Regions from separate parts of the Alteromonas sp. 5NW40-0090 genome, predicted to be linked through region 3. Evidence: predicted binding sites of a transcription regulator. Region 3 holds the regulator's gene; each other region holds the start of a gene.

Region 1 (7,825 bases), on a different contig from region 3:
ATGGTGCCACAGTTCTAGTGATAGGGCATCGCCCAGCTCTCATGAACTTAACGGATAAGTTATTAGTCATGCAAAACGGTGCACTCGCTGCTTTTGGCCCCACCAATGAAATTATGGCTAAACTCGTCAGGCCTGCTGTTCAAAAAACAGGTACCTAAAAATGAATATAGCTAACGACGATTTACCTAAAATTAAGACATCACTGAAAGGGCCCATTGTGTCTGGCCTGACTATCTTACTGGTATTTCTTGTAGGAGCGACGGCTTGGGCGTCTTCAGCGAAACTGGCCAGTGCTATTATCGCAGTAGGTCAACTAAAAGTAGACTCCAACCGTAAACAAATTCAACACCTTGACGGAGGCATTGTTAATCAAATATTGGTTTCTGACGGACAGAGAGTGAAAAAGGGCGACACATTGGTAATTTTAGATCCCGTTCAAGCCAAGTCTTCATTAGGAATTGTCGCGGGGGCACTCTTCACAGCAGAGTTGAAACGTAGTCGTTTACAAGCGGAGAGAGACAATACTGACCAGCCCGATTTCACGCGGTTTTTGCATAGAGAGCATGAAGATAAAAATAGCCTGATTGACGCTCAGCAATCTCTATTTTCGATTCGGCGTTCTGTGCAGGTATCCCAGCAAGAAATTCTGCATCAACAAATTGAAAACCTCAAATCACAAATATCGGGCTTTGAAAGTCAACAAGCCTCTACTCAAACCCAAATAGAAATAAGTAAGGACGAACTGGTTAATCTTAAAAACCTTAAAGCTAGAGGGTTAGTAGGAAATGAGCGTCTGCTTGAGCTAGAAAGGAATTTGGCCCAACTTGAGGGAAGGGCTGGCGAACTTGTTTCATCCATTGCCAGTGCGAAAGCGAGTATTGATGAAAAGCGCTTAGAGCTTATCCGAGTGAAGCGCAGTTTCCATGAGCAGGTGTTAGCTGAACTGCAAGATGTTGAGTCAGAGATCATTGATTTACAAGAGCGTGCTAATGCTGCAACACACCACCTGCAACAAATGGTCGTTAAAGCCCCTGTTGATGGGTTAATTGTAGGTTTAAATGTGCATACCGAAGGAGGAGTAGTAGTCCCTGGGCAATTGCTCATGGAGATTGTTCCAGACAATGACGCGCTTATTGTTGAAGGACAAGTATTACCTACGGATGTTGATGACTTACTGGTGGGTCAAAGTGCACGAGTCAAACTCTCTGGGCTTCAGCAAAGGACAACACCTGAACTGATAGGAAAGCTGCAATATGTCTCAGCTGACAGCATGTTAGACGAGCGTTCGGGTATGACTTATTTCATTATTCGAGTAAGTATAGCAGCAGAAGAGCTTGCGAAGCTTCCTTCAGAAGGTCTTATTCCCGGGATGCCAGCAGAAGTGTTTGTACAAACCGGTGAGCGCACCGCTCTAGAATATTTACTTCAACCACTTTCCGACACTATTGATCGGGCATGGCGAGAAAAATAAGTCCCCACATAAACACATTTTTCTTAGCGCTTAACGTCACTTAATAGATCAAGCGATTTCAAACAGGTAAGCTGCTAACGCTTTCGTCGAGTCTTTGTGAGTTTCAATACAAAATAAGGTTATCTAGCGACTAAGTGAAATACCAAATTATCAGCGTCTACTTTGCCTTTCAAACCGCCTTCAAGCACCGAGCGCTCTAACCTTTGAATGTTGTAGTCCGCTGAATAAAGAGCGTCGACGGTTTTTTCGTTAACGCTAAATGGAGGGCCGGCCATTTCATTTTGGTCATACTCGAATGAAATGATTAGCTGGGGGGCGCATTGGGTAATAGCAATTAGGTGCGCTGCATATTGCTCGCGAAGGGGGCTAGGCAGCGCTACTAAAGCTGCTCTGTCGTAAACACCAGTAACGTCACCTATGTCGCTTGATGTGAGTTTAAAAATATCGCCCACGTGTATGGTTAAGCCGTCTTTAGTATAAACCTTACCTTTGGCAGTAGTGGTAACGGTAGGCTCTGCACCTAGCTCTTCAAACAGCTGTATAATAGCCACTTCGCTTAGCTCAGCACCAACCACTTCACAACCCTTGGAAAGTAACCAAGCAATGTCACGGGTCTTTCCACATAGTGGAACAAATATGCGTTTTAACGAAGAATTAGAACTATCGTCGCCAAGCAGAAAAGACGCATACTTTACGAGAAGCACATTGCCTTTAGGTTCATGAAATCCAATTTCGTTCTTTTGCCATTTACTGTGCCAAAAACTATGTTCCATATAAGCCTCAAGTAGGTAAGCGATATATCTCTAAAAAAACGGGCGTTTTTATGAAATGTATTAGAAACAAAAAGGTAGCGAGAAACGCTACCTTTTAAACAAAATTAGTTATCAAGCGGTGTATTGAAGTCTTCAGATAACTCGAAGTCACCTTCAACCGTTGTCACTTTGTTGTCTACAAAGTTAATCACCATTTGCTTTTGAAAATCTTCACCACGCTTTTTCATACCGCGCTTCATATCGTAAACGTAATACCAAGTGTCATCGTCGAATGAGTCTTGAACAACAGGGTTACCTAGTACATAAATAACTTGTTCTTTTGTCATTCCAACGCGCAGCTTTTCCACATCTCTTTGATCAAGGAAGTTTCCTTGAGGAACGTCGATTCGATAAATCCAGTTCGAACAAGCGGTTGATGTAAGTGTGATACCAAGAATTACTAATAGGTGTTGCAACTTCATGCGTTAATTTGTCCAGTATTGCCTTTGTTAGTGTCAATGAACTTCGCTAAAGCGAATTTCGAGACTGTTTTATTGCAAGCGCGAAGGCATGCTACATTGACAACTATGACCAATCAACTGCATTTTAGTTCGATGCTGCGCTTTTAAGCAGTTCTTTTGCATTCGCTAGCGCCGATTTGGTTACTTTATCACCGGCTAACAGTCTTGCAAGCTCATCAATTCTGTCTTGCTTAGTCAGCGCCAACATCTGGGTTTCAGTACTTTCCCCGTCGGTAAGCTTGGTAACAAACAGTTGATTATGTGCCTGCGCCGCTACTTGGGGTAGGTGAGTTACACACATTACTTGCGATTGCTTACCTAATTTGCGTAAAAGCCCACCGACGATTGATGCTGTTGGGCCGCTAATACCCGTATCGACTTCATCGAATATCATGGTAGGTGTTGCGTGATGTCCGCTCGCGATAACCTGAATAGCCAGTCCTATACGAGAAAGTTCACCACCTGATACGACTTTTTCTAACTTGTCTGCATCTTGACCGGGGTTAGTAGACACTTTAAATTCTACGATATCTAGACCTGTGCTCACCGGCTTCTTAAGTTCGTCGTATTGAATCTGAATATCCACTTTTGCGTGGGGCATATTCATTTGGCGAATTTGCACTTCAATATCTTCGCTTAGCTTGCCTGCAGCACGTTGCCTGCTGTCAGAAAGCGCTTTGGTCGCGGTTAAATACGTTGCTCGTGCTTCTTCTACTTCGCCTTCAAGCGTACCTAACAGTGTTTCCTGTTCCGATAAAGCATTGAACTCGGCGGCAAGCTCTTGGTGATGCTGATAAAGTCCTTCTGGCATCACGGTATGTTTACGGGCAAGTTCCATCGCCTTCGCATAGCGCGCCTCAACTTGCTGTAAGCGAAGTGGATCGATCTCTAAGTGATCGCAGTAGCTACGTAGCTCTCCTGCTGCTTCTTCTACTTGAATTGCTGCATCATTAAGCATTGCAATGATTGGCGTTAAACTAGCGTCGTGCGCCTCTAATTCGCCTAAACGTTCAATACTGCTCTGTATAACTGACAGTGCGTTGCCTTCATCGCTTTCATATAAATTGTATACGCTGGTCTGTGCTTGCTCTAAAAGACTTTGCCCGTTACTCAGGCGCTTGTGTTCTATTTCTAACTCTTCAAATTCACCTTCTTCAATGGCGAATTCATCAAGTTCTTGAACCTGATAAGTTAACAGCTGAATTCTGTCTTCGCGCTGCTGAGCTTGTTCTTGAAGCGCCTTTAACGTGCGCTGCTTATCACGCCAAAGAGAGTAGGTTTCTCTAACTTGCACTAATAAGTCGTCGTGCTGAGCGTAACCATCAACTAATTCCCTTTGATGGTCTTCTTTCAGCAACTGTAGGTGAGTATTTTGACCATGAATGGCCAACAAAAATTGGCCTAAGCCTTTTAACTGCTGAAGTGAGGCGGGAATACCGTTGATAAACGCTTTTGAACGGCCTTCCTTTGAAATAACTCTGCGAATAAAGCAGCTATTCTCATCTTCATCTGAGGTGAGCTCATGTTCATCGAGGAAGGCTTTAGCTAATACATTGCCGGTTAAAGAAAAGTGAGCAATGATCTCTGCTTTTGCACTACCTTTTCGCACCGCATTTGCGTCGGCACGCTCGCCTAAGCACAAGCTTAAAGCATCAATAGCAATTGATTTACCTGCACCGGTTTCACCGGTTATAGCAGTCAACCCGTTTTCCAGTTGAACTGATAATTGTTTTACAACAGCAAAATTAGAAATAGACAGATGCGCTAACATAACCACACTCGAATAAGTTGAACATGATGATATATACAGTAACTGATAATATATACAGTATTTTTGCTGTGTAAAGTTAAGTCGCAAAATATTTATTTAAAAACAACCGGTGTCGATAGTAATGTTTTTAAAATCAGATTCATAGGTTGGAAATTTCAAAGATGGGTTATGAATAACCTCTAATTCGGGTTCGCCGCGAAGGGATAACTTAAAAAGGAGAGCCGAAGCTCTCCTTAACATTATAACTTTAATCTATTGCAGATAGTTCGGATTACAATCTGCAAACACAGTGGTCGTATTCTATTGCTGTAGCTCACCGCTGCCAGACTCAATGTGCGCGCGCACAAACCACTGGAACTGTTCTAAATCTGCAAGTTGGCCGGTGATCATATCTTCCGATACTGGGTCAATTTCACCTAGAAGCTCTAACGCTTTTCTATGGTCACCATTTACACCGTCATATACGGCATCTAGCGCCTTAAGGTGGTCAAGTACTAAACCTTTACCCAATTCATAATCGTTCCAGCTGCGACCTTCAACAATGGCTTTTGGTGTACCTTTCGGTACGCCACCTAATGTAGCAATTCGCTCTGCAATTGTGTCGGTCATTTCGCGTACCGCATCTACCTGCGGATCCAACATTTCATGCACACCGATAAAATTTGGTCCTACTACATTCCAATGAATGTGCTTCAACGTTAACTGTAAATCTAATAGTGCAACCAATCGCTGATCCAATACCTTGATTGTTTTGGCAGCAGCATCGTTATCCATTCCAGGGGCTGTAAATTTGATATTGGTGTTACTCATGATATCTCCTATTGAATGCAAATAAGTCAGCGGGATGCGAAACATCATTTAGGCCAAATAACAAAGACCTTGTGCTGACGGCTTGTTGTAATAGGTGCAACAGGTATGCCGAAAACTTATATTTCTATAAGTCTTGGTTTTCGTTAAGGAAATTAGAGAAGATTAAAATATCTTTATTTTTCAAGCCTGTAGCAATCAAGAAAATGCTACAGGCTTATGTAATAAATGCACATGGAATCAACTAAATGGAGCAGGGAGGTTAGTAAAGCTTACTACCCCAACCTAATTTTTTACGAAGTACATTGAAGTAGCTGTAGCCCTTAGGATGAACAAGATGGAGTTTGTCTACGCTTTTATTTATTCGAATTTCATCGCCAGGTAGCACCGGCAGGACAATATGGCTATCGCAACTCACTTGTAGCGAGTCACTGTTAACCTTTGATACTTTCATCGATACCTGACTGTCAGCATCAACAACGATTGGCCGGCTGCTCAGTGTGTGAGGAAACATGGGTACTAAAGTTAGCGCATCTAGCTTAGGCATTATAATAGGGCCGCCCGCTGATAAAGAGTAAGCCGTTGAACCTGTAGGAGTGGCTACTATTAATCCGTCGCTGCGCTGACTGAATACAAATTGCTCATCGATGTAAATTTCAAATTCCATCATATGGGCAACTTTTCCGTGGTGAAGCACCACTTCGTTTACAGCAGAGTTGTTACTTTTAAGCTTTTCGTGTCGATAAACTTCTACTTCAAGTAAGAAGCGCTCTTCTACTACGCATTCACCGTTAAAGATAAGGTCAAGTTGTTGAACAATATCATCGGGGTGGATATCAGTTAAAAAGCCGAGATTTCCGCGGTTTACACCGACAACGTGAATGTCAAAGCGAGCGAGCACACGTGCTGCACCAAGCATGCTGCCGTCACCGCCAACCACAACGGCAAGGTCAGCCTCTTTGCCAATAGTGACAAGGTTACAGCTTTTGAAGTTTTCAGTTTCAAGCTCTTCAGCAATACTTTCCTCAACCAATAATTTACAGCCTTTTGCCAATAAATATTCGGCAAGAATGTTCAGGCTGTCGTGGGTTGCAGCGTGCTGAGGTTTTCCAATTAAAGCAACGGTTTGATAGGGCATGGAATGCTAATGTCCTTTCATTTCCAATGGTTGGACATTAGCACAGGTTTTTTGCAAAAGAAAAGCGTAAAACGGCACACAGCGCAAGGTTTAGCGATCTTCTAACCGATTATAGTCGAGAAGACCGCCTTCAATAGGATAGCGCTCGCTAGACCATTGCATTAATTTATCACTAAACGCCCAAAAGTTAGGGTTGGTCCGGCGCATGCCAACATCGTCGAGCAGGGCTTTGTAATCGGCTTCGCTTTTAATGGATTTAAGCTTCTCAATCGAAGACGTTATTTCTGAGGCATTGATATACCAGAATGCGTCAGGGTAACTGCCCAACAAACCATGAACTAGCGTGATTGAATCTTTAGAAGGCTCCCGGTTTTCCTCTTCTTCAAATAGGCTATTTACATTGTAATGCGCGCTATTTCTAAGGGCAGTGAATACATCAATGTTGTCTGAGTTTTTGTCGTCTTGGATCACAATCATGGTAGTTTCAGGCATCAAGGTCGCTTGTTGAGCTGGTAGTGAATCCAAGTGCTTTAGTACTTCGAACTGTTCTGGTGATAGCAGACGTTTATTGTAGTTCGAGGCGTACGGTTGAACCTTGGCCAAGTATTGTGACAACAATTGATAGAGTTCTTGTTGAGGATTATCTGTTTCGAACGCTATGCCAGAAGGCTGTTCGAAACTGTTGATATCACCTTCCAAATAATCGGTTAGTTCAGGGCTGGCGTTTTGATACCAGGCGTTAAGAAGCTCATGGCGAGAGGCTGGGGGAAGTAGATTGAGGAAGTTCGACTCACCTTCCATACGTAAGAAGTCCATATACAAACGAGTCATCAGTTGATGCCCATAGTTACCATAGACGTCGAAACCAGCCACAAGTAAGTAGTGAATTCGCTCCAACAAGGCATAGTCAATAATCCATGCAGTTTTGGTCGGCTTACCAATCATTCCTTTTGCTACAGTGGCGTTATCGAAATGACGAAATACCGTCAAGCTGGCATTGGTATTATCGCCGTCGCCATCCCAAATGCTCGACAAATTCAGGTGAGCCCCGTCTTCAAACTCATTATTTAGAAAGGTGGTTCTGGCACGCATATATTCGCCCTGGCGCTTTGCGTATTTAACCCAATTTACTGCAAGGGCTGAGCTATCTTTTTCAGCGGGAAGGTGAAGGTTTTCTTTTTGAGAAGCGTAAAAAGCATTCACTTTTTCAGAGGCTGCAATGTCTGGGTCGACAAAGAACACCCAGAATCGATCGTTAATGACGTTAAGCGCGACTTGGCCTCTGCACACGGGACCTTTGATATAACCCATAATGGTGTTTTGAGCGCGTTCAAGCATAAATCGATAACGGCTTTCTACTGGCAA
Region 2 (7,825 bases), on a different contig from region 3:
AAGTTTTTAAGTAAATGAAACTTATCTAGAATTGCCGACGATGACAGCTGAACAAAGTCCTCCCCCTTTAACTGTTCGTTAAATGTTGCACGGGGTAAACAAGGTAACTTAAGAGTTCGATAAATCCAGCCAACCAAATGTTCACTGTATGAGCGCAGCTTAATAAGCGAGCCAACAGGGTCTGAATAGGTGTATTCTTCAGCGTAACCGCCAAAGTCAGCTAGCTCAGGCCAGTCATTTCGTAAAAACTCAAAATTCATCGATTGCTTCATTCCGATTGATTTCCCTATTCCTTAAATTGCAGGTCGAGTGCCAAGTTTTTATTCAATAGCGCTGTAGGCATACTACTCTATTTCAATTCCAAGTGTTTCTATCCACTTAGTGATCACTTGTTGGCTATTTAAGCCTATCATTTTTGCTGCTTTCGTTTTGTTATTACCCGCAGCTTTCATTGCCGCTTTCACATACTTTTTCTTATATTTTTCAACAAGGTTGTTTATATCTACTCGTTGACCAAGTGATAAAGTCACGTCTGACTCATCAGTTGTTGAATTACGAATTATGAGAGCTTTTTGAATATCTACGTCGGTTATTGTTTCTGCGTCTGACCACAGAAAAGCACGATTAATTGTGTTCCATAACTCTCGGATGTTGCCGTGCCAAAGCTGTGACTTGATAAACTTTATTCCCTTTTCAGAAATATTCTTACTTTTATAACCTGGATATTTGTTAGCTGCTTGGTTGAGTTCATCAACTAATTCCAAGACTAATGGCTCAATATCTTCAAGGCGTTCTCTAAGTGGTGGAATATGTAGTAGACCAACTGCTAGGCGATAGAATAAGTCTTCCCTGAATTCACCTTGCTCAACAAGTTCCAGCAAATCCCTATGAGTCGCGGCAATAATCCTTACATCTACTGTTATCGTTTTTTTGTCACCAACTCTGGTAATTTCGCCCTGCTGTAACGCTCGCAACAGCTTTACTTGAACACTCGGCGTTAACTCCCCTACTTCATCAAGAAATAATGTGCCGCCATTAGCTTGTTCAAATAAACCCTCGTGTTTTTCGTTTGCGCCAGTGAAAGCACCTTTAACATGCCCAAACAAAATAGAATCTACTAGAGACTCTGGCAATGCTCCGCAGTTAACAGTTTTGAGTGGCTTGCCAGCTCTAGGACTTGCCGCATGAATAGCATTTGCAATGACTTCTTTACCCGTTCCCGTCTCACCCAACACTAAAGCTGGCAACTCAAGCTCGGTTTCAGCTACTCGCTTAGCTTTTGTGATTAGATTTTGCATTATCTGTGACTGAGCAGTGATGTTGTCGAACTGTTTGTGAGATGAAGGCGCTTTTACAGCTTTATCTGCGATGCTTTTCGCAGCTGATTTAACATAGGTCTCACCAAAATCGACTGGTACATCAACATTTTCGATGGTGTTATCACGTTTAGACTGAATGAAATACGTGTTGTGTTTACCTTTACCGACTAGTACCGATGCTACGCTCATTGCGGGTGTACCGGAGGTAATATTGATATAAAGCTCTTTACTTTCTTCTGATAGCTTTGAAACCCACTTTTCTGTTTCTCTTATTATTGTAGGGTAATCGGTTGGGCCTGCTATATTAGCTTTAAATATTGAAACATTGTCGGATGGACGACCGGACTCTCTGAGTTTCTTTATTAACCACTTCTCATAGGGTTGCCAATCACTTTCCCAATCGTTGGCAAAGATAAATATACGGTCGAATGCTTGGGGATTTTGCAGTGCTATCGTCGAAATAGCAGCATGTTCGTTTAGCTGCATATTCCTGATATCAGTGTTACCTATCCATGTATAAAGTGTATTCACGAGCTTTAGGTTCGTCCATGCGTTCCAACAGATAACTTATCTTACACAAAATAATTTTTTTTACTAATGTCTAAGTCGTCAACCTATTGCCTCTAAAGAAGTTATCTACCAACACCGCCAAGCACCATTACCATGGATAAATAAACAGTACATGTATACAATATGGACTCCGATGATTTTAATCACTTTAAAATGAAACAAAGAAAAATTATTCACGTCGATATGGATGCGTTTTACGTGTCAGTCGAAATCAGGGATAACCCAACACTAATTGATAAACCTGTTGCAGTTGGAGGCAGCCGAACATCTAGAGGAGTTCTTTCTACCTGTAATTATATTGCTAGGCAATTTGGAGTCAGAAGTGCTATGCCAACCAGCATGGCTCTTAAAAAATGCCCTGATCTTGTGTTAGTGCAAGGAAGAATGGAGGTCTATAAAACGGTAAGTGCGGAGATCCGTGAAATTTTTGAGCGTTATACAGACATAATTGAACCCCTCAGTCTTGACGAGGCCTATCTAGATGTTTCTCAAAGTAATTTGTTTGGAGGTTCTGCCACATTAATTGCAAGAGATATATGCCGCACTATTTTTGAAGAATTGGATCTTACAGCCTCAGCAGGTGTTGCTCCGATTAAATTTTTAGCGAAAGTCGCTTCCGATATCAATAAACCTAATGGAATTTACGTCATCGCACCGAACGAAGTAGATCTATTCATTGATAATATGGAGTTAAAAAAAATACCTGGTGTTGGGAAAGTGACAAATGAAAAGCTTAAGGCTGAAAACTTTGTATATGGGCGGGATATTAAAGCATCAAACTTAGAGTATCTGGTTTCTAGGTACGGAAAGCTTGGTCATTTACTTTGGGAAAGGTGCAATGGAGTGGATGATAGGCCCGTAATGACTAGCAGAACAAGGAAGTCTGTAGGGGTTGAGCGAACGTTCCCAGAAGACATTTTTGATATAGTAACGCTAGAAGAAATTTTACTTCAAAAACTGCTACCAGAACTCGAACGAAGAGCCGAGAAGCACCTAGAAAGTAGGTCAATTGGAAAGGTAGGAGTCAAAGTGAAGTTTTCTGATTTTCATCAGACCACTAAAGAATTCGCAACAGACAAACTCGATGGTTCCATCTTATCTGAATTACTTAGAGAAGCCTTTTCTAGGGGGAATGGCAAACGAGTTCGCCTTCTCGGAGTTCAGATTGGTTTATCGCCAAGTAAAAATTATAACGAGCAAATTTCATTTGAATGGTAATCTACTTGATATAAAAACGTGAATACAATTCAAGTGAATTAACCTGTTGTAAACTTCCGTTGTAAGTCTAACGGTAACCTTCCTATCGCCATATCAACTGTCTCTTTTACATGTTTGCGCTTCAAAGTCTGGTTTTCTTTTCGAAGCTGTTGAAGCTCGTCAACAATCCGTTCTTTCTTTTTTATTCTGATACCTGTTCTTGACTGAGGGTCAGTTAAAGAGTCCTGCTTTCTTTCGAAAAGTGAGAACAACGATTCATTTATGATGTCAAAATATTCTCTGATTCCTTTTTTCGCATCACTATCTTTGTCCCTCCCATAAAATATATTATTCGCGCTTTGTTCAATAGCTCTACCTACATCACTTTTCTTAATTGAGTAGACGCTTTTAGGAGTTTTAGGAGAAGCAACCTTGTTATAGTCATCAATAGCAGCTTTTCTCTCAAAATATAATTTATTAATTGTCGCCCAAGCCCTGTATAGATAGTGGGCTTGGTCTTTGGGGAGCCAGCTTGGCTCACTTCTTCCTATTGGCTCTAAAACTTCTTGAGGCTCACCTTGTTGATCAAGACTGTTCAGGAACTCTTCCGATTCTAATTTATCTAGTTCTTCGTTACGCATACATTGCCTGCTCAGCTTTCAGCTTTTTCTCTACACTATTGATTGCCTTTCTTATGACTAACAGAATTTTATCAACTGATTCGTTATTTTCTGAGGATTTAAGTTCATTAATTCGCTTGTAGCTAGAGCGTAATGTAGGCAGATGAGATTGAACCATAAACCCCATAACATCTTCATTTAGGCATTCTTTCACAAACGGCAACACTGTTTGCCATATTCCCCTGAGGTTTCCCTTAGTAATTACAGCATTCGTACAGCTCAAACAAAACACAGGTTTCGCGTTATGAGGTTGAATATCTCCCATTTCTGCACATTTAGCTCGAATCTCTCCACCTTCACGCGGTACACACGTTGCAAAATAGGAAGGATTAAGAGAAATAACACGTCTTTCGATAGATTCCTTCAGAGTTCGAATTGAATTATTTGTAATTGCATTTGTCATAGATACAGCTTTTTTTACATACCGAGCAAACCCTCCGAGATATTCACTGTCCACTTTGTCAGAGTCCGATATGATAGTATCAACCAGAGAATTGAGCACTTTTATTCGTGCCACTTTAACTATACTTTTTGCCTCTTTTTCTCGTAAATAGGCCATAAAAAACGATTCATCAAGATGACAAAACTGGTGACGAATTACTGCACCAATGTCCCCCTGATACCGTGTTAGCACAGCTTCAGCCCATATATGGCGAAATGAGTGTGGGGTTGGATAACGGATATCAGTTAGCAATTCACCAATGATGGTGGTAATCGCAGCTCTGTCGAGAATATTTTCTATGTCATCTTTGTTAGACTTCAGCCACGTTTTGGTATCCTCTGGCATCGATTCATCTATTAACCGCTTATAATCAAAATCCTCTATGTTTCCTGATTTACTGAACTCTACAAGTTTTTCTTTCAGTTCTGTACTTCGGGCGAGCTCAATTTTCGCAGCGTTTGACTTTATTTCTTTACCGGAATTTATAAGATGTTGAACTCTTGAACTGGATAAATCGTAAGACGCTTGTAAAACGCTAAATTTATTTTTTTCATCTAGTGACATTTCCTGGGTGGGAATATTAGATAATCTTTCTAATTCAAGCGCGTCGTTAAAAGGCTTGTAGTTTAGAGCGAAGTGTCCCCAATTACTCTGAATACGGGTTGAGATCGCTCTACCTGATTCATTCGAAGTAGGTTGGTTAAGTGCGCGCCCCCGATTTATGTACAAGCACGGTTGATCTTCGGCGGAATTGAATAACTCGTTTAATTGGGCTGCAACTTGATAGCATTGTGACGTAATTTCGCGGTCTATCTTGCTAGTACCGTTTGTTTTAGGACAATACCATTTCAATTTAAAGCGAAATGGGACATGAGAGTTATCTAGTATGTCCAAATTAGCGTGACCAGAAATTGCCTTTAACGGAAAACCGAACTCAGACTTACGGTAACCAAGCCAAGAGACGACTAGTGAGGTCATTGCATCTCCTACGCGGTCAAACTCTTGGACTAAAGAGGCGTAGCTTCGAGTCTTATTTTTTAACAGTTTTGCAATCCATTTATTTAATGAAGCTATAAACAAGTCACTACTTAGCTTGCCTTTACCTATTACTTCATCCATTTTCGTATAAATATCGTCAACAGTGAGTTTTTTAAGCTGGTCAGTATTGAGTTCAGTTTTGTTTAGTGACCGTAAATAGCCTTCCCATACAGACTTTGGCTTTTTTGCACCACCAAAATCATAATATTTCTGCAACATTAGCACTCGAATTACTTCTATTGCATCGAATCGCATTCCTAATCCCAACTCTAGCACTAAACGATGAATATTCTCCTCATCGAGTGATTCTACCTTATTGAACTGCATCTCATACTGTTCACATAGTGAAAACTTAATACATTGATAGAAATCGTTATAGTTTTGATTACCTTCTAGTATGATGCCCTGCTTCGCTTGTTCAAATGTGCCTAGCATCGTTTCTAATATCACCTCTCGATGTCTAGCTCCCCAGTCTGGAGTCTGCAAATTTCTTATAGTTGATTTACAAATCAGGGTGTAAAAGTAGTCGCGGTGAAAAACTCCTCTCAAGTGGTCAACATAATACTGCCCCATTTCTAATGTTAACGTATTAAAGCTGCCTCCTTGTTTATATTCAGGTAAAGCAAGCCCCAACGCTCCCTCACACGCTATGCCTATTTTTTTTTCTAAAACTTTTTTAGTTAAACCAATTTCTATCAAACCATCAACACCGAGCGAGTGCATTTTGGAACGTATATCTACGAAGTTACAATCCGTAAAACACGCCCTATAAGCAGGAGGAGACAGGCGGTTGTAACATCCCTTTTCGGTCACTTTCTGAGTAAGTACGTTAATATAAAAGTCTTCTGCATTGTTTTTATTTAGCGTTCTCGCTTCGTTAAAATTGAGATAGCCGCCCAATTGCATCAGAATATTGAAAGTAGCTAACGGAGGGTGCGAGTGAGTTTGTCTTGCGCTATTGGCTACGGCTAGCTTAGCGTATTCCTTTAAAGTTAAAGAGTAAGATTGGCCCTCTAGAGTTAGTGTACAAATTTCTCCTAACATTATGTGAGGCAGATCAAAAACGCTAAAATCTAATTTCGTTTTACTACCTTTGGTATTTTTGAATATCAATACCTCATCAAAAATGCTTCCCAAGTCATCACGAAAAGAATCGAAAGAACAAAGCTTTTCATTTTGGTCTTGCCAGAATCTCATCCAAGAGGAGCTTTTATGTCGTTTAAGACTTAAATTACCCATTCTACGCCTACCTTATTTCATATTGAGTGAAATACACTTACACACACTCCTGCATTTCTCATTTTTTTAAAGAGTTCCTGCCCTTCAGATATTGAAGCTTTGCTTAGACTCGATAAAACATGCTCCATCCACTCAACAGTAGGAAGTGCAGACCTGTAGAAATAATCTGGATTTCTGCATAAGATTTTTTTGTAATTATGTTCAAACTCATAAATGAAGTTCATCATCTTGCATACAGTCACAGGACTATCCAAAACGTAAATCGGAGCAAAGGCTTCATTTTCATCAGCTGAATATGACATTACCCCGACTTCATTTATTGCGCCTTTTTTCTGATTTGTGACAACTCGTAAACGAGAAAGTATTTCTTCTTTTTTATATGAGATGGTATCAGTGATGCTCGCGAATTCGTGATTGAAGGATGCTTTTTCTTTCTCCTCGCTCTCTTTGCTTAATCCAGAAAAATCCAGATCAAAAACGTTATTAATTAGATCAATCATGACTGAGCGGGTAATGCGACCAGAAGAATTTATCCACTCTTCATTATCTGGGGTAAGATAACTAGTCTTTTCAGTTTTATTTGTATGAGAGTTAAAATTAATCAAGTAATGTAATGTATAGGGGTCGCTGTATGCATGTACGGCAGAGTTTTTTATTGCCTGTAAACCGAACATAGAAGGCATACATGGGGCATTCGATTCTGCGACCAAAGCCTTTCTTTCAGGTAGTGGTGTGTTTTTTGGTACTCGCACGACATTTTGTACGTGGATGCCATTCTTAATAAGAGCCTTGAGAGCCATGGGCATCAGCATAGGAACCTCACCACTTATGTAATGAGCATGACGCAGTTCTTCATCAATCATAGGCTGGCTGAGTGTGTTGTACAATTCACCAGTTAACGAACTATTTCCTTTAGATAAAGCTATGTTAGTTAACTTTTGTGCTTCAAGTGAAGGGATTATTTGAGCTTCGGTTTGTTCAATGTAGGTAAGCAATGCTTTCCCTTCAAGTTTCTTAGTCGATAAGGAACGTGTGTTATAAAAAGCATCTGCTCTGCCTTTGAAATACTCACACTCAATACTTCTTACCTTTCCTCCAACAACAACAAGTCGAAAATCTTCCCTGCTCAATTTTGATATATCAGACGGCTGTACTGTCAAACACGCCATCAACCAAGCAAACATCATACTCTCCAATTCTGTAACAGGAAGTGAGTCGTTTGAGTTTATTAGTTGATAAAGGATATCAAGAGAGAATAAATTTCCTAGCCCGCTAGGGGTGAAGTTTTGTCTTAATTTGTATGGGCTTAAATCGCCTTGGCGAGTCAGAAACGTTTGTCT
Region 3 (7,825 bases):
AAGCATGGTGGCAAACATGAAAAACATTTCCATGTACACCGGCATGCCCGTAGTAAACATATGGTGGGCCCACACGACAAAAGAGAGCAGGGCAATAGACGCCGTGGCGTACACCATAGACGCGTAACCAAACAGCTGCTTTCTAGAAAAGGTAGGAACAATTTGCGAGATAATGCCAAAAGCGGGCAAGATCATTATGTAAACTTCAGGGTGCCCGAAGAACCAGAAAATATGCTGGAACATAACCGGGTCGCCGCCACCAGCAGCATCAAAAAAGCTGGTGCCAAAGAACTTATCCGTTAACACCATGGTAACCGCACCGGCGAGCACTGGCATTACCGCAATCAGCAAGAACGCTGTGATAAGCCACGTCCATACAAACAGCGGCATTTTCATCCAGGTCATGCCTGGCGCACGCATATTAAAGATGGTCACAATCACGTTAATCGCACCCATAATGGATGAAATACCCATGATGTGAACAGAGAACACAAACAATGCTGTCGAATCGCCACTGTAAGTCGTTGAAAGGGGTGCGTAGAAAGTCCAACCAAAAGCAGGGCCGCCACCTTCCATAAAGAGCGAACTCAGTAGAATGAGAAAGGCACCAGGTAAAATCCAGAAGCTCCAGTTATTCATGCGCGGTAACGCCATGTCAGGGGCGCCAATCATCATTGGAATAAGCCAGTTTGCGAGCCCAGTAAAGGCAGGCATTACTGCACCAAATACCATGATAAGTCCGTGTACCGTGGTCATTTGGTTAAAGAAGTTTGGTTCTACAATTTGCAGACCAGGTTGGAATAGTTCAGCGCGGATCACCATGGCCATCGCACCACCAACTAAAAACATGATAAAGGCAAACCACAGGTAAAGTGTGCCTATGTCTTTATGGTTAGTAGTAAACAACCAGCGCGTTATCCCTTTAGGAATATGGTCGTGGTGTTCATGATCATCATGTAGGTGATCGCCACGTGCGTGACCGCTATGAGGCGCAGAGGTATCAGGCGAAATAACTTCAGTTGCTTTGCTCATTTTTCTGCTCCTAGTTTCCGTTTGCCACTGCATTGACGTCTTTGGCCTGCACCATGTCGCCAGTGTTATTGCCCCAGGCATTGCGCTCATAAGTCACTACCGCTGCAATTTCTTTAAGGCTTAGCATTTTGCTAAACGCCTGCATAGCCGTACCCGACTTACCGTGAAGTACAATATCAATGTGACCTTGCTGATCTTCTAACGCCATTTTGCTGCCCTTTAATGCTGGGAACACGCCAGGTAAACCTTCACCATTTGGCATATGGCAAGCTGCGCAGGTGGTGTTGTAAACACGCTCGCCAACTTTCATTAACTCATCCATCGACATGTTCATAGAAAGTAGGCGTTGCTCTTCTTCTTTCGCTTTGCGAACAATTTCTTCTTGTTCGCCCATCCATTTATCAAATTCCGCAGGCTCTTTAGCAATCACCACAACCGGCATATAGCCGTGGTCTTTTCCACAAAGCTCTGCGCACTGTCCGCGATAAATACCAGGCTCATTCACCTTGGCCCAAGACTCGTTAATAAAACCGGGGTTGGCATCTTTTTTCACAGCAAAATCAGGAACCCACCAAGAGTGGATCACGTCGTCTGAAGTAATAAGAAAGCGTACTTTTTTTCCAGTAGGAATAACCAATGGGCGGTCAACTTCCAGCAGGTAGTTATCTGTTTTCTGAAATTTGTTTTCTATTTGCTCGCGCTGAGTGGCGAGTAAAGAATAAAACTCTACGTCGCTATCCATGTACTTGTAATGCCATTTCCATTGAGAGCCTGTTACTAACACCGTCATGTCAGGCTCAGACGTGTCTTCCATAGCAATTAGGGTATTCGCTGCGGGTACCGCCATGAAAATAAGAATAAGGAAAGGAATAACGGTCCAAGCAATTTCAACCTTCACGTTCTCATGAAAATTTGCTGGCTTCGCGCCACGGGACTTTCTGTGCAGATACATCGAGGCAAACATAACCCCAAACACTACAACAGCAATGCCAACGCATATAAAAAACATCAGCATGTGGAGGTCGTAAACCTGACCACTGATGTCGGTGGCACCGCGTCTTAAATTAAGTGAAGAAGCCTCTTCACTGACTTCTTGGGCAAGAAGCAAAGGAGAAAAAAGCAAAAACGGTATTGTTGAACACCATTTTGCGAAAACGGTCGTTAGTTGTTTCACTCAGCACCTCCGTAATAGCAAGACCAAAAACGCTGATTATTTTGCGCGATGCCCTACCAAATGGTTTGCGAACGATTGACCCATCACCTCAACTTGTAAAACAAATTTAGAGTCATTGTTATTATTTTGTTAATCTCTGTCTAAGAATTGCGCAATAATGCCGTGCCGTCTAGTCTTTTCTGTTAAAAATTTAACGAAGCGTTCAATTTTTAATCATTTGCCGTGGCAGCCTTACGTTACATATTGGATGGAAAAAGAAATGAGCATGTACTAAGCGAGGATGAAATCAAACGCACATTTTGAACAACCCAAAGGTTCTATGAGCAATCATTTGACCATAAAATCAACAACTAATAGGTTGTAAATATTTATTTTCAAACAGACTTTAAAATAATGAATGCATATTCAGTAGTTCATTCACGGGCAAAATACGCTTAATACGTTTTCTGACAGTTTTGGTTGGGTTCATTTTTTAAAAGCGTGCTTGTACACCCTAACTCCAGAAAACTGGTAGAAATAAAGCAATAAAAGGCATAAAAAAAGCGGCTAGTGCGCCGCTTTTCGTTGAAGGTGTTAAAACCTTACATCCAGTCCGCGTTTCTTATAACGCCTACTGCGATCCCCTCAATAGCAAAAGGTTCGTTGGCTAGGTCTACTCGAATAGGTGCAAATTCTTCGTTTTCGGCATGAAGTAATACTTCACGACCACGTTTCTCTAAACGCTTTACCGTAACGTCTTCGTCTACACGTGCCACAACGACTTGGCCATTGTGAACATCGGTGGTGCGATGCACAGCAAGGAGGTCACCATCTAGAATACCTATGTCTTTCATACTCATGCCGTTAACACGCAGTAAAAAGTCTGCTTGAGGTTGAAACAGTGCAGGGTCTACCTTGTAGTGTGATTCTACATGCTCTTGCGCCAAAATTGGCTCACCCGCCGCCACACGTCCAATGAGAGGTAGGCCTTCTTCTTCAGGTACGTCATTTTCGAGGGGAATATTGAGTTTGATACCCCGAGAGGTACCCGGCAGAATTTCTATCACGCCTTTACGCGCCAAGGCTTTCAAATGTTCTTCTGCAGCGTTGGCAGAACGAAAACCAAGTTGACGAGCGATTTCCGCACGCGTGGGCGGCATCCCCGTTTCTTGCATGGTGGTTTTGATAAGTTCTAAAACTTCTGTTTGTCGAGCTGTGAGTGGGCGCATAAAAGACCTGTCTGTTCATACAGTTCCTGTAAGTATATACACCTAAAACTAAATAACAAGCACTTGCCGCGTCTTTTGCCATAAGCAATAGATAGCGACAAGTGTCTTACCTTTATTTCACAAGAAGGGCCATGTTCGGATTACCTATTTGAAGCTCTACTTCACCGGCATTGTTCTCTCGGGTATGCATACCATCGACATGATTAATGCCAATGGAAGGGCTACGCCAAATAACATGTCCTTTGTTATCTATTTCAGTGACTCGGTAAGCAACGTTGTCATAATAACCATACGATGAGTCATATTCTTCAGCTTGGTAAATGCCAAGTATTGATTGATTAGACGATGTCGTCGGAATAACGGCTATATTTTGAAGATTGAATGTAGGCGTTATGGCGTCCTTAAGTACCAAGGCGTCATTTGTTACGTCATAAATATTTATTCTATTGTAGTTTCTATCTAAGCATGCGAACTCAGAGGCGTCGTCGCCATCGGCATTAATTCTTATCAATTGACTACAAGAAACATCTAGTTCATTAAGTCCGACAAACTCGCCATCTCGCATTGTATAGAGCTTTAATGATTCATAGCCACTAACAGCAAAGAAGTGTTCACCATTATTGGTGAGCTCAGCGACAGCATCAATTGAAAACTCGTTGATGACAGAATCGATGAGGACTTGGTTTTCAATATCGAATGCTTTGAGTCGATTGTTTTCGACAATGACCGCATCAACAAAATTATCGTCATTAACGTCTACAGCTTCGATGAGTGAGACTTGGCTGTTTTGATTTTGGCTCAGCGACCACTGAATTGAGTTATCTGACAACTTAACTACGTTGAATGATGTATTGCTATTCAAAGCTCCTGTGAATAATTCACCCACGCCATCATTGTTATAGTCAGTAACAACGGGGCTGCTGTAGTCAAAAACATCGTCGCCGAGTTCGTCGCTAATGGTAACCTCATTATCCTTGTTAACTGACAGCACTTGAATTGATGTGTAGTAGTTAGTTGTCTCACTAACAAAGACAGCTCTTTCATCATTATCACCAAAAGGGGCCCAGCCGGCAGCAAAGTAATTAGAAGATTGTGCTTCAGTTCGTATATCTGATAAGACGTAGTCGCCCTCAGCATCTTGCTGTGCAACCTGAATTTCGCTGTCGCCGGTCCAGATAATTTCGTTTCGGCTATCGTTATTCAGGTCGCCGATTAAAAGCGACATACCGCTATACGTATCATGAATAACGCTCCATTGTTCCGAAATTTGACCACCTTCAAGCGTGAAAGCTTTCACCTCTCCCCACTGGCACTCAGAAATTACAAGCATTCCCTCATTTGAATGGTTATCTTTGCTATAGCTCAAATCGCAGATATCGTTATGCTCAGCTGTCGCCAAGTTACTTTTCGATACCGCTGAGTAGACTGAAATATTCTCCCAACGGTCGGCACCAATGATTTCATCGACACCGTCGTTATTCATGTCACCGACCGCGACGTAAGCGTCGCTAAACCCATTGCCAAAAAGCCATTGATTTGTGCCGCTATTAATATCGAAGACGTAACCATTGTTAGTCACCAACTCGATAGACGCGTCGTCATCTACATTACCAAAAGAAAGGGTTGATACACCATCGACATCGAACTGCTGTAACTTCTCACCAGTTGTTACATTATGAATGGAGATAGAAGTCGCATCGTAATAATGATCGCCGTGGAGGTATGCAATTTCTTCAATACCGTCGCTATCAATATCGTAGAACCATCCTGACGTAATTTTATCCTCTGCTACAAATACAGTTTCCGCGTTGTCGTTACGATCTTTTATAACTGACAAGCCTTGTTCAGTAAGGATATAGATTTCATCATTGCTATCACCGTCAGCATCCTGTGTATAAACGCCTTTAATTTCTCCTCTTGTAGGCAACTTGTAAGGGTACACATAGGTATTTTCTAGTTTATTTCCGTTTAACGAGAAGGCGCCCACATTTCGATGATTGACCGATATGAGTTCATTCACACCATTGGTTGAGGCAATCGCAAAACCTCTATTGTAAATCGGTGTTATTGAAGTTGTGCGGGCAAACGCCGGTGCTTTATCTGCATAAGCAGTTATTTCGACGGTTTGCAGGCTCTCATCGCCATCCAGACTCGCAAAGCTAAAGATATATGTTTGCGCATTGAACAGTTGACTGTCGGGCACCTGCCACGTTAGTAAGCCGTTGTCGTTTAAGGTAACTCCTGTAGGTGCAGCGACAAGCTGGCCTGCAACATCACTATTAATTTGATCAGGGTCAGTCATGCTTACCGTGAACTCGACGTAACCACCAGCAGTAACCGATTCAGGCATATTGGAGACGACAAGTGTCATTGGAGAGTCACTGATAGTGATAAAAACGGGTTGAGATTCAACGATATTAACACCGTCGGACACTACCATAGTTACTTTCAGTTCATCGCCGAATACCGCGTTATAAGCAGGCAGTGTACTGCCGCTAACCCCCTCTATAACAACGTTATTAATGTACCAGCGGTAAGATACTGACAAGTCAGATTCAGGCGTATCAGAGTCGTAATAATACCCCTCATCAACGGTTATATCGTCAGACGTGTAAACAGGGTCATAAGCATAATAATAGGGTTCACCAGCAACGGGAGGCGCTGAAATAGTTTCTATATCGGATAGAACGATGTTCGCGGTATTGCTGCTTGCAAATGTCTCGATACTGCTGAAAAACACGCCAACATCATAGGTGTCATCCCCGTTCGTATCTTCACCATAGCGAACCGCACCTTGCATAATATCAATGCCTGCGGTTCTATTGCCTTTAACTACAAGAGAACCTTGGTAAGCATAAGGTAGTCCTCCTTCCTCAGAGAAGTAAGAGAAATCAAGCTTACCTTTTGAGCCAATATGCATTGTCCCCTCGAACTCAGAGGAATACCTCAACCCATTAAAGCCATCGAAAGCAGTTCCATTTATTTTATAGGCTTCACCGTTAAAGGTCGCGGCCATGTACTGAATGAGTTCTTCGTTGTAGTAACCCGTGCGTGGGTCGTAACTTATTTCAGCTTTCATTAACCCTTTTAGCGTTGCACGTTGACTCCCTCTCCCTATCGAAAGACTCGTAAAATAGGACGTTGCCTCAAAATTGTCGTCATCTGATTTCGTAATAGCCACAGAAAACTGACCATCGTGATACGCGTTTAGATAATAGTGTAGGCATTGATCATAATCGACAATTATAGTTCCGAGGCCTGTGCTTAAATCGAGTTTTCCAGAGTACTTGATTGAGCCACTATCTGAGCATTGTATAACGCCATCAATGTTGCCGTTAGCATCGACAAGTTCAGAAACTTCAAATATGTCAAGATAAGGTGAACTAGCGAGATCTTCACCAAAAAGCGCAATATATACATTTTGCACAGCGCTTATGTCAGCGATTGCAACGTTTGTTTCACCCGTATAGCTATTATCAGCATAACGCTTAGCTGCGGTGTCTAGCTGTGCTATCGAGTAGTCTAAGGGATTCGATAAAATTTCTAATGCAGTGGGCTCTGGGGGCGGTGCAGGTGTCGGGTTAGTCGGAGAGTCCGAGCCCCCTCCACCACCACAGGCTGTAAGAGCTAGAATAGAAAAAAGACCAGAGAAACCCAAGCGCGAAGTGTTCATACATCGTCCCTGATTTGTAAGGCATGGTGGCCTAACATCAGCCAAAAGTACGAAACACGCCTAATTTGTTTACAACAATAAAATATTTGGTTTTTTTATAACTTATCTTCGTTTTCCTGGCAATATCTCTTTTGCCTGATACACAAGTCGCTAGCGGTTATCGACAAACAGCGACGGTCAATCGCCCCCCCAGACCACGCGATTTCGGCCTTGCTCTTTTGCCTTATAAAGGGATTTGTCAGCGGTTGATAACAGCGCGCTAAAGTCTGCGCCGTAGGTACTATCGACAAAAGTGGCTCCTATGCTGATGGTAAGGTTTATTTTATCGGTTTTATAGTTAACAACACTTTCTTCAACGGCTATGCGCAGCGCCTCTAGCTGCGTGTTAATTTCTTTTTTATTTTCCCCCAACATCACGATTGCGAACTCTTCACCGCCAAGACGGGCAACTACATTCGGTGAACCGTTTTGCTTGGATATTTTTCGAGCAACAGTAATAAGCGCTTGGTCACCTGCGTCATGACCGTACGTGTCATTTACACTTTTAAAATGGTCGATATCAACAATGGCAACACACGCACTGTGATGCAGCTTTGAAAACGCGACACACTCGTTAATGAATGCTCTTCGGTTATACAAACCCGTTAATGAGTCAGTCATAGCTAATTGCCGCAGCTTTTCTTCAGCGACAGCGCGTGCATCTTCTAATTCTACTGCATAGAAAAGACCGGCTAATGC

Evidence for each region. The regulator LexA, encoded in region 3, represses DNA repair genes until DNA is damaged. The targets are predictions, from matches to a motif close to TACTGTATNNNNATACAGTA.
Region 1: the regulator LexA is predicted to act here: its motif matches at 4,556-4,575, upstream of recN (DNA repair protein RecN).
Region 2: the regulator LexA is predicted to act here: its motif matches at 1,981-2,000, upstream of dinB (DNA polymerase IV).

What each region holds. Positions count from the first base shown of each region.
Region 1 is NZ_BAAJLT010000018.1:50,989-58,813, reverse strand. It holds gene AC27KT_RS19345 (type I secretion system permease/ATPase) at 1-158, shown strand, start outside; gene AC27KT_RS19340 (HlyD family type I secretion periplasmic adaptor subunit) at 161-1,471, shown strand; gene tmpT (thiopurine S-methyltransferase) at 1,591-2,244, opposite strand; gene AC27KT_RS19330 (outer membrane protein assembly factor BamE) at 2,349-2,705, opposite strand; gene recN (DNA repair protein RecN) at 2,830-4,515, opposite strand; gene dps (DNA starvation/stationary phase protection protein Dps) at 4,816-5,325, opposite strand; gene nadK (NAD(+) kinase) at 5,585-6,460, opposite strand; gene AC27KT_RS19310 (fatty acid cis/trans isomerase) at 6,551-7,825, opposite strand, start outside.
Region 2 is NZ_BAAJLT010000011.1:73,040-80,864, reverse strand. It holds gene AC27KT_RS14555 (type I restriction endonuclease subunit R) at 1-272, opposite strand, end outside; gene AC27KT_RS14550 (sigma-54 interaction domain-containing protein) at 345-1,850, opposite strand; gene dinB (DNA polymerase IV) at 2,013-3,107, shown strand; gene AC27KT_RS14540 (hypothetical protein) at 3,146-3,727, opposite strand; gene AC27KT_RS14535 (hypothetical protein) at 3,720-6,485, opposite strand; gene AC27KT_RS14530 (hypothetical protein) at 6,503-7,825, opposite strand, start outside.
Region 3 is NZ_BAAJLT010000002.1:108,885-116,709, reverse strand. It holds gene ctaD (cytochrome c oxidase subunit I) at 1-1,032, opposite strand, end outside; gene coxB (cytochrome c oxidase subunit II) at 1,043-2,206, opposite strand; gene lexA (transcriptional repressor LexA) at 2,788-3,414, opposite strand; gene AC27KT_RS02565 (hypothetical protein) at 3,527-7,087, opposite strand; gene AC27KT_RS02560 (sensor domain-containing diguanylate cyclase) at 7,265-7,825, opposite strand, start outside.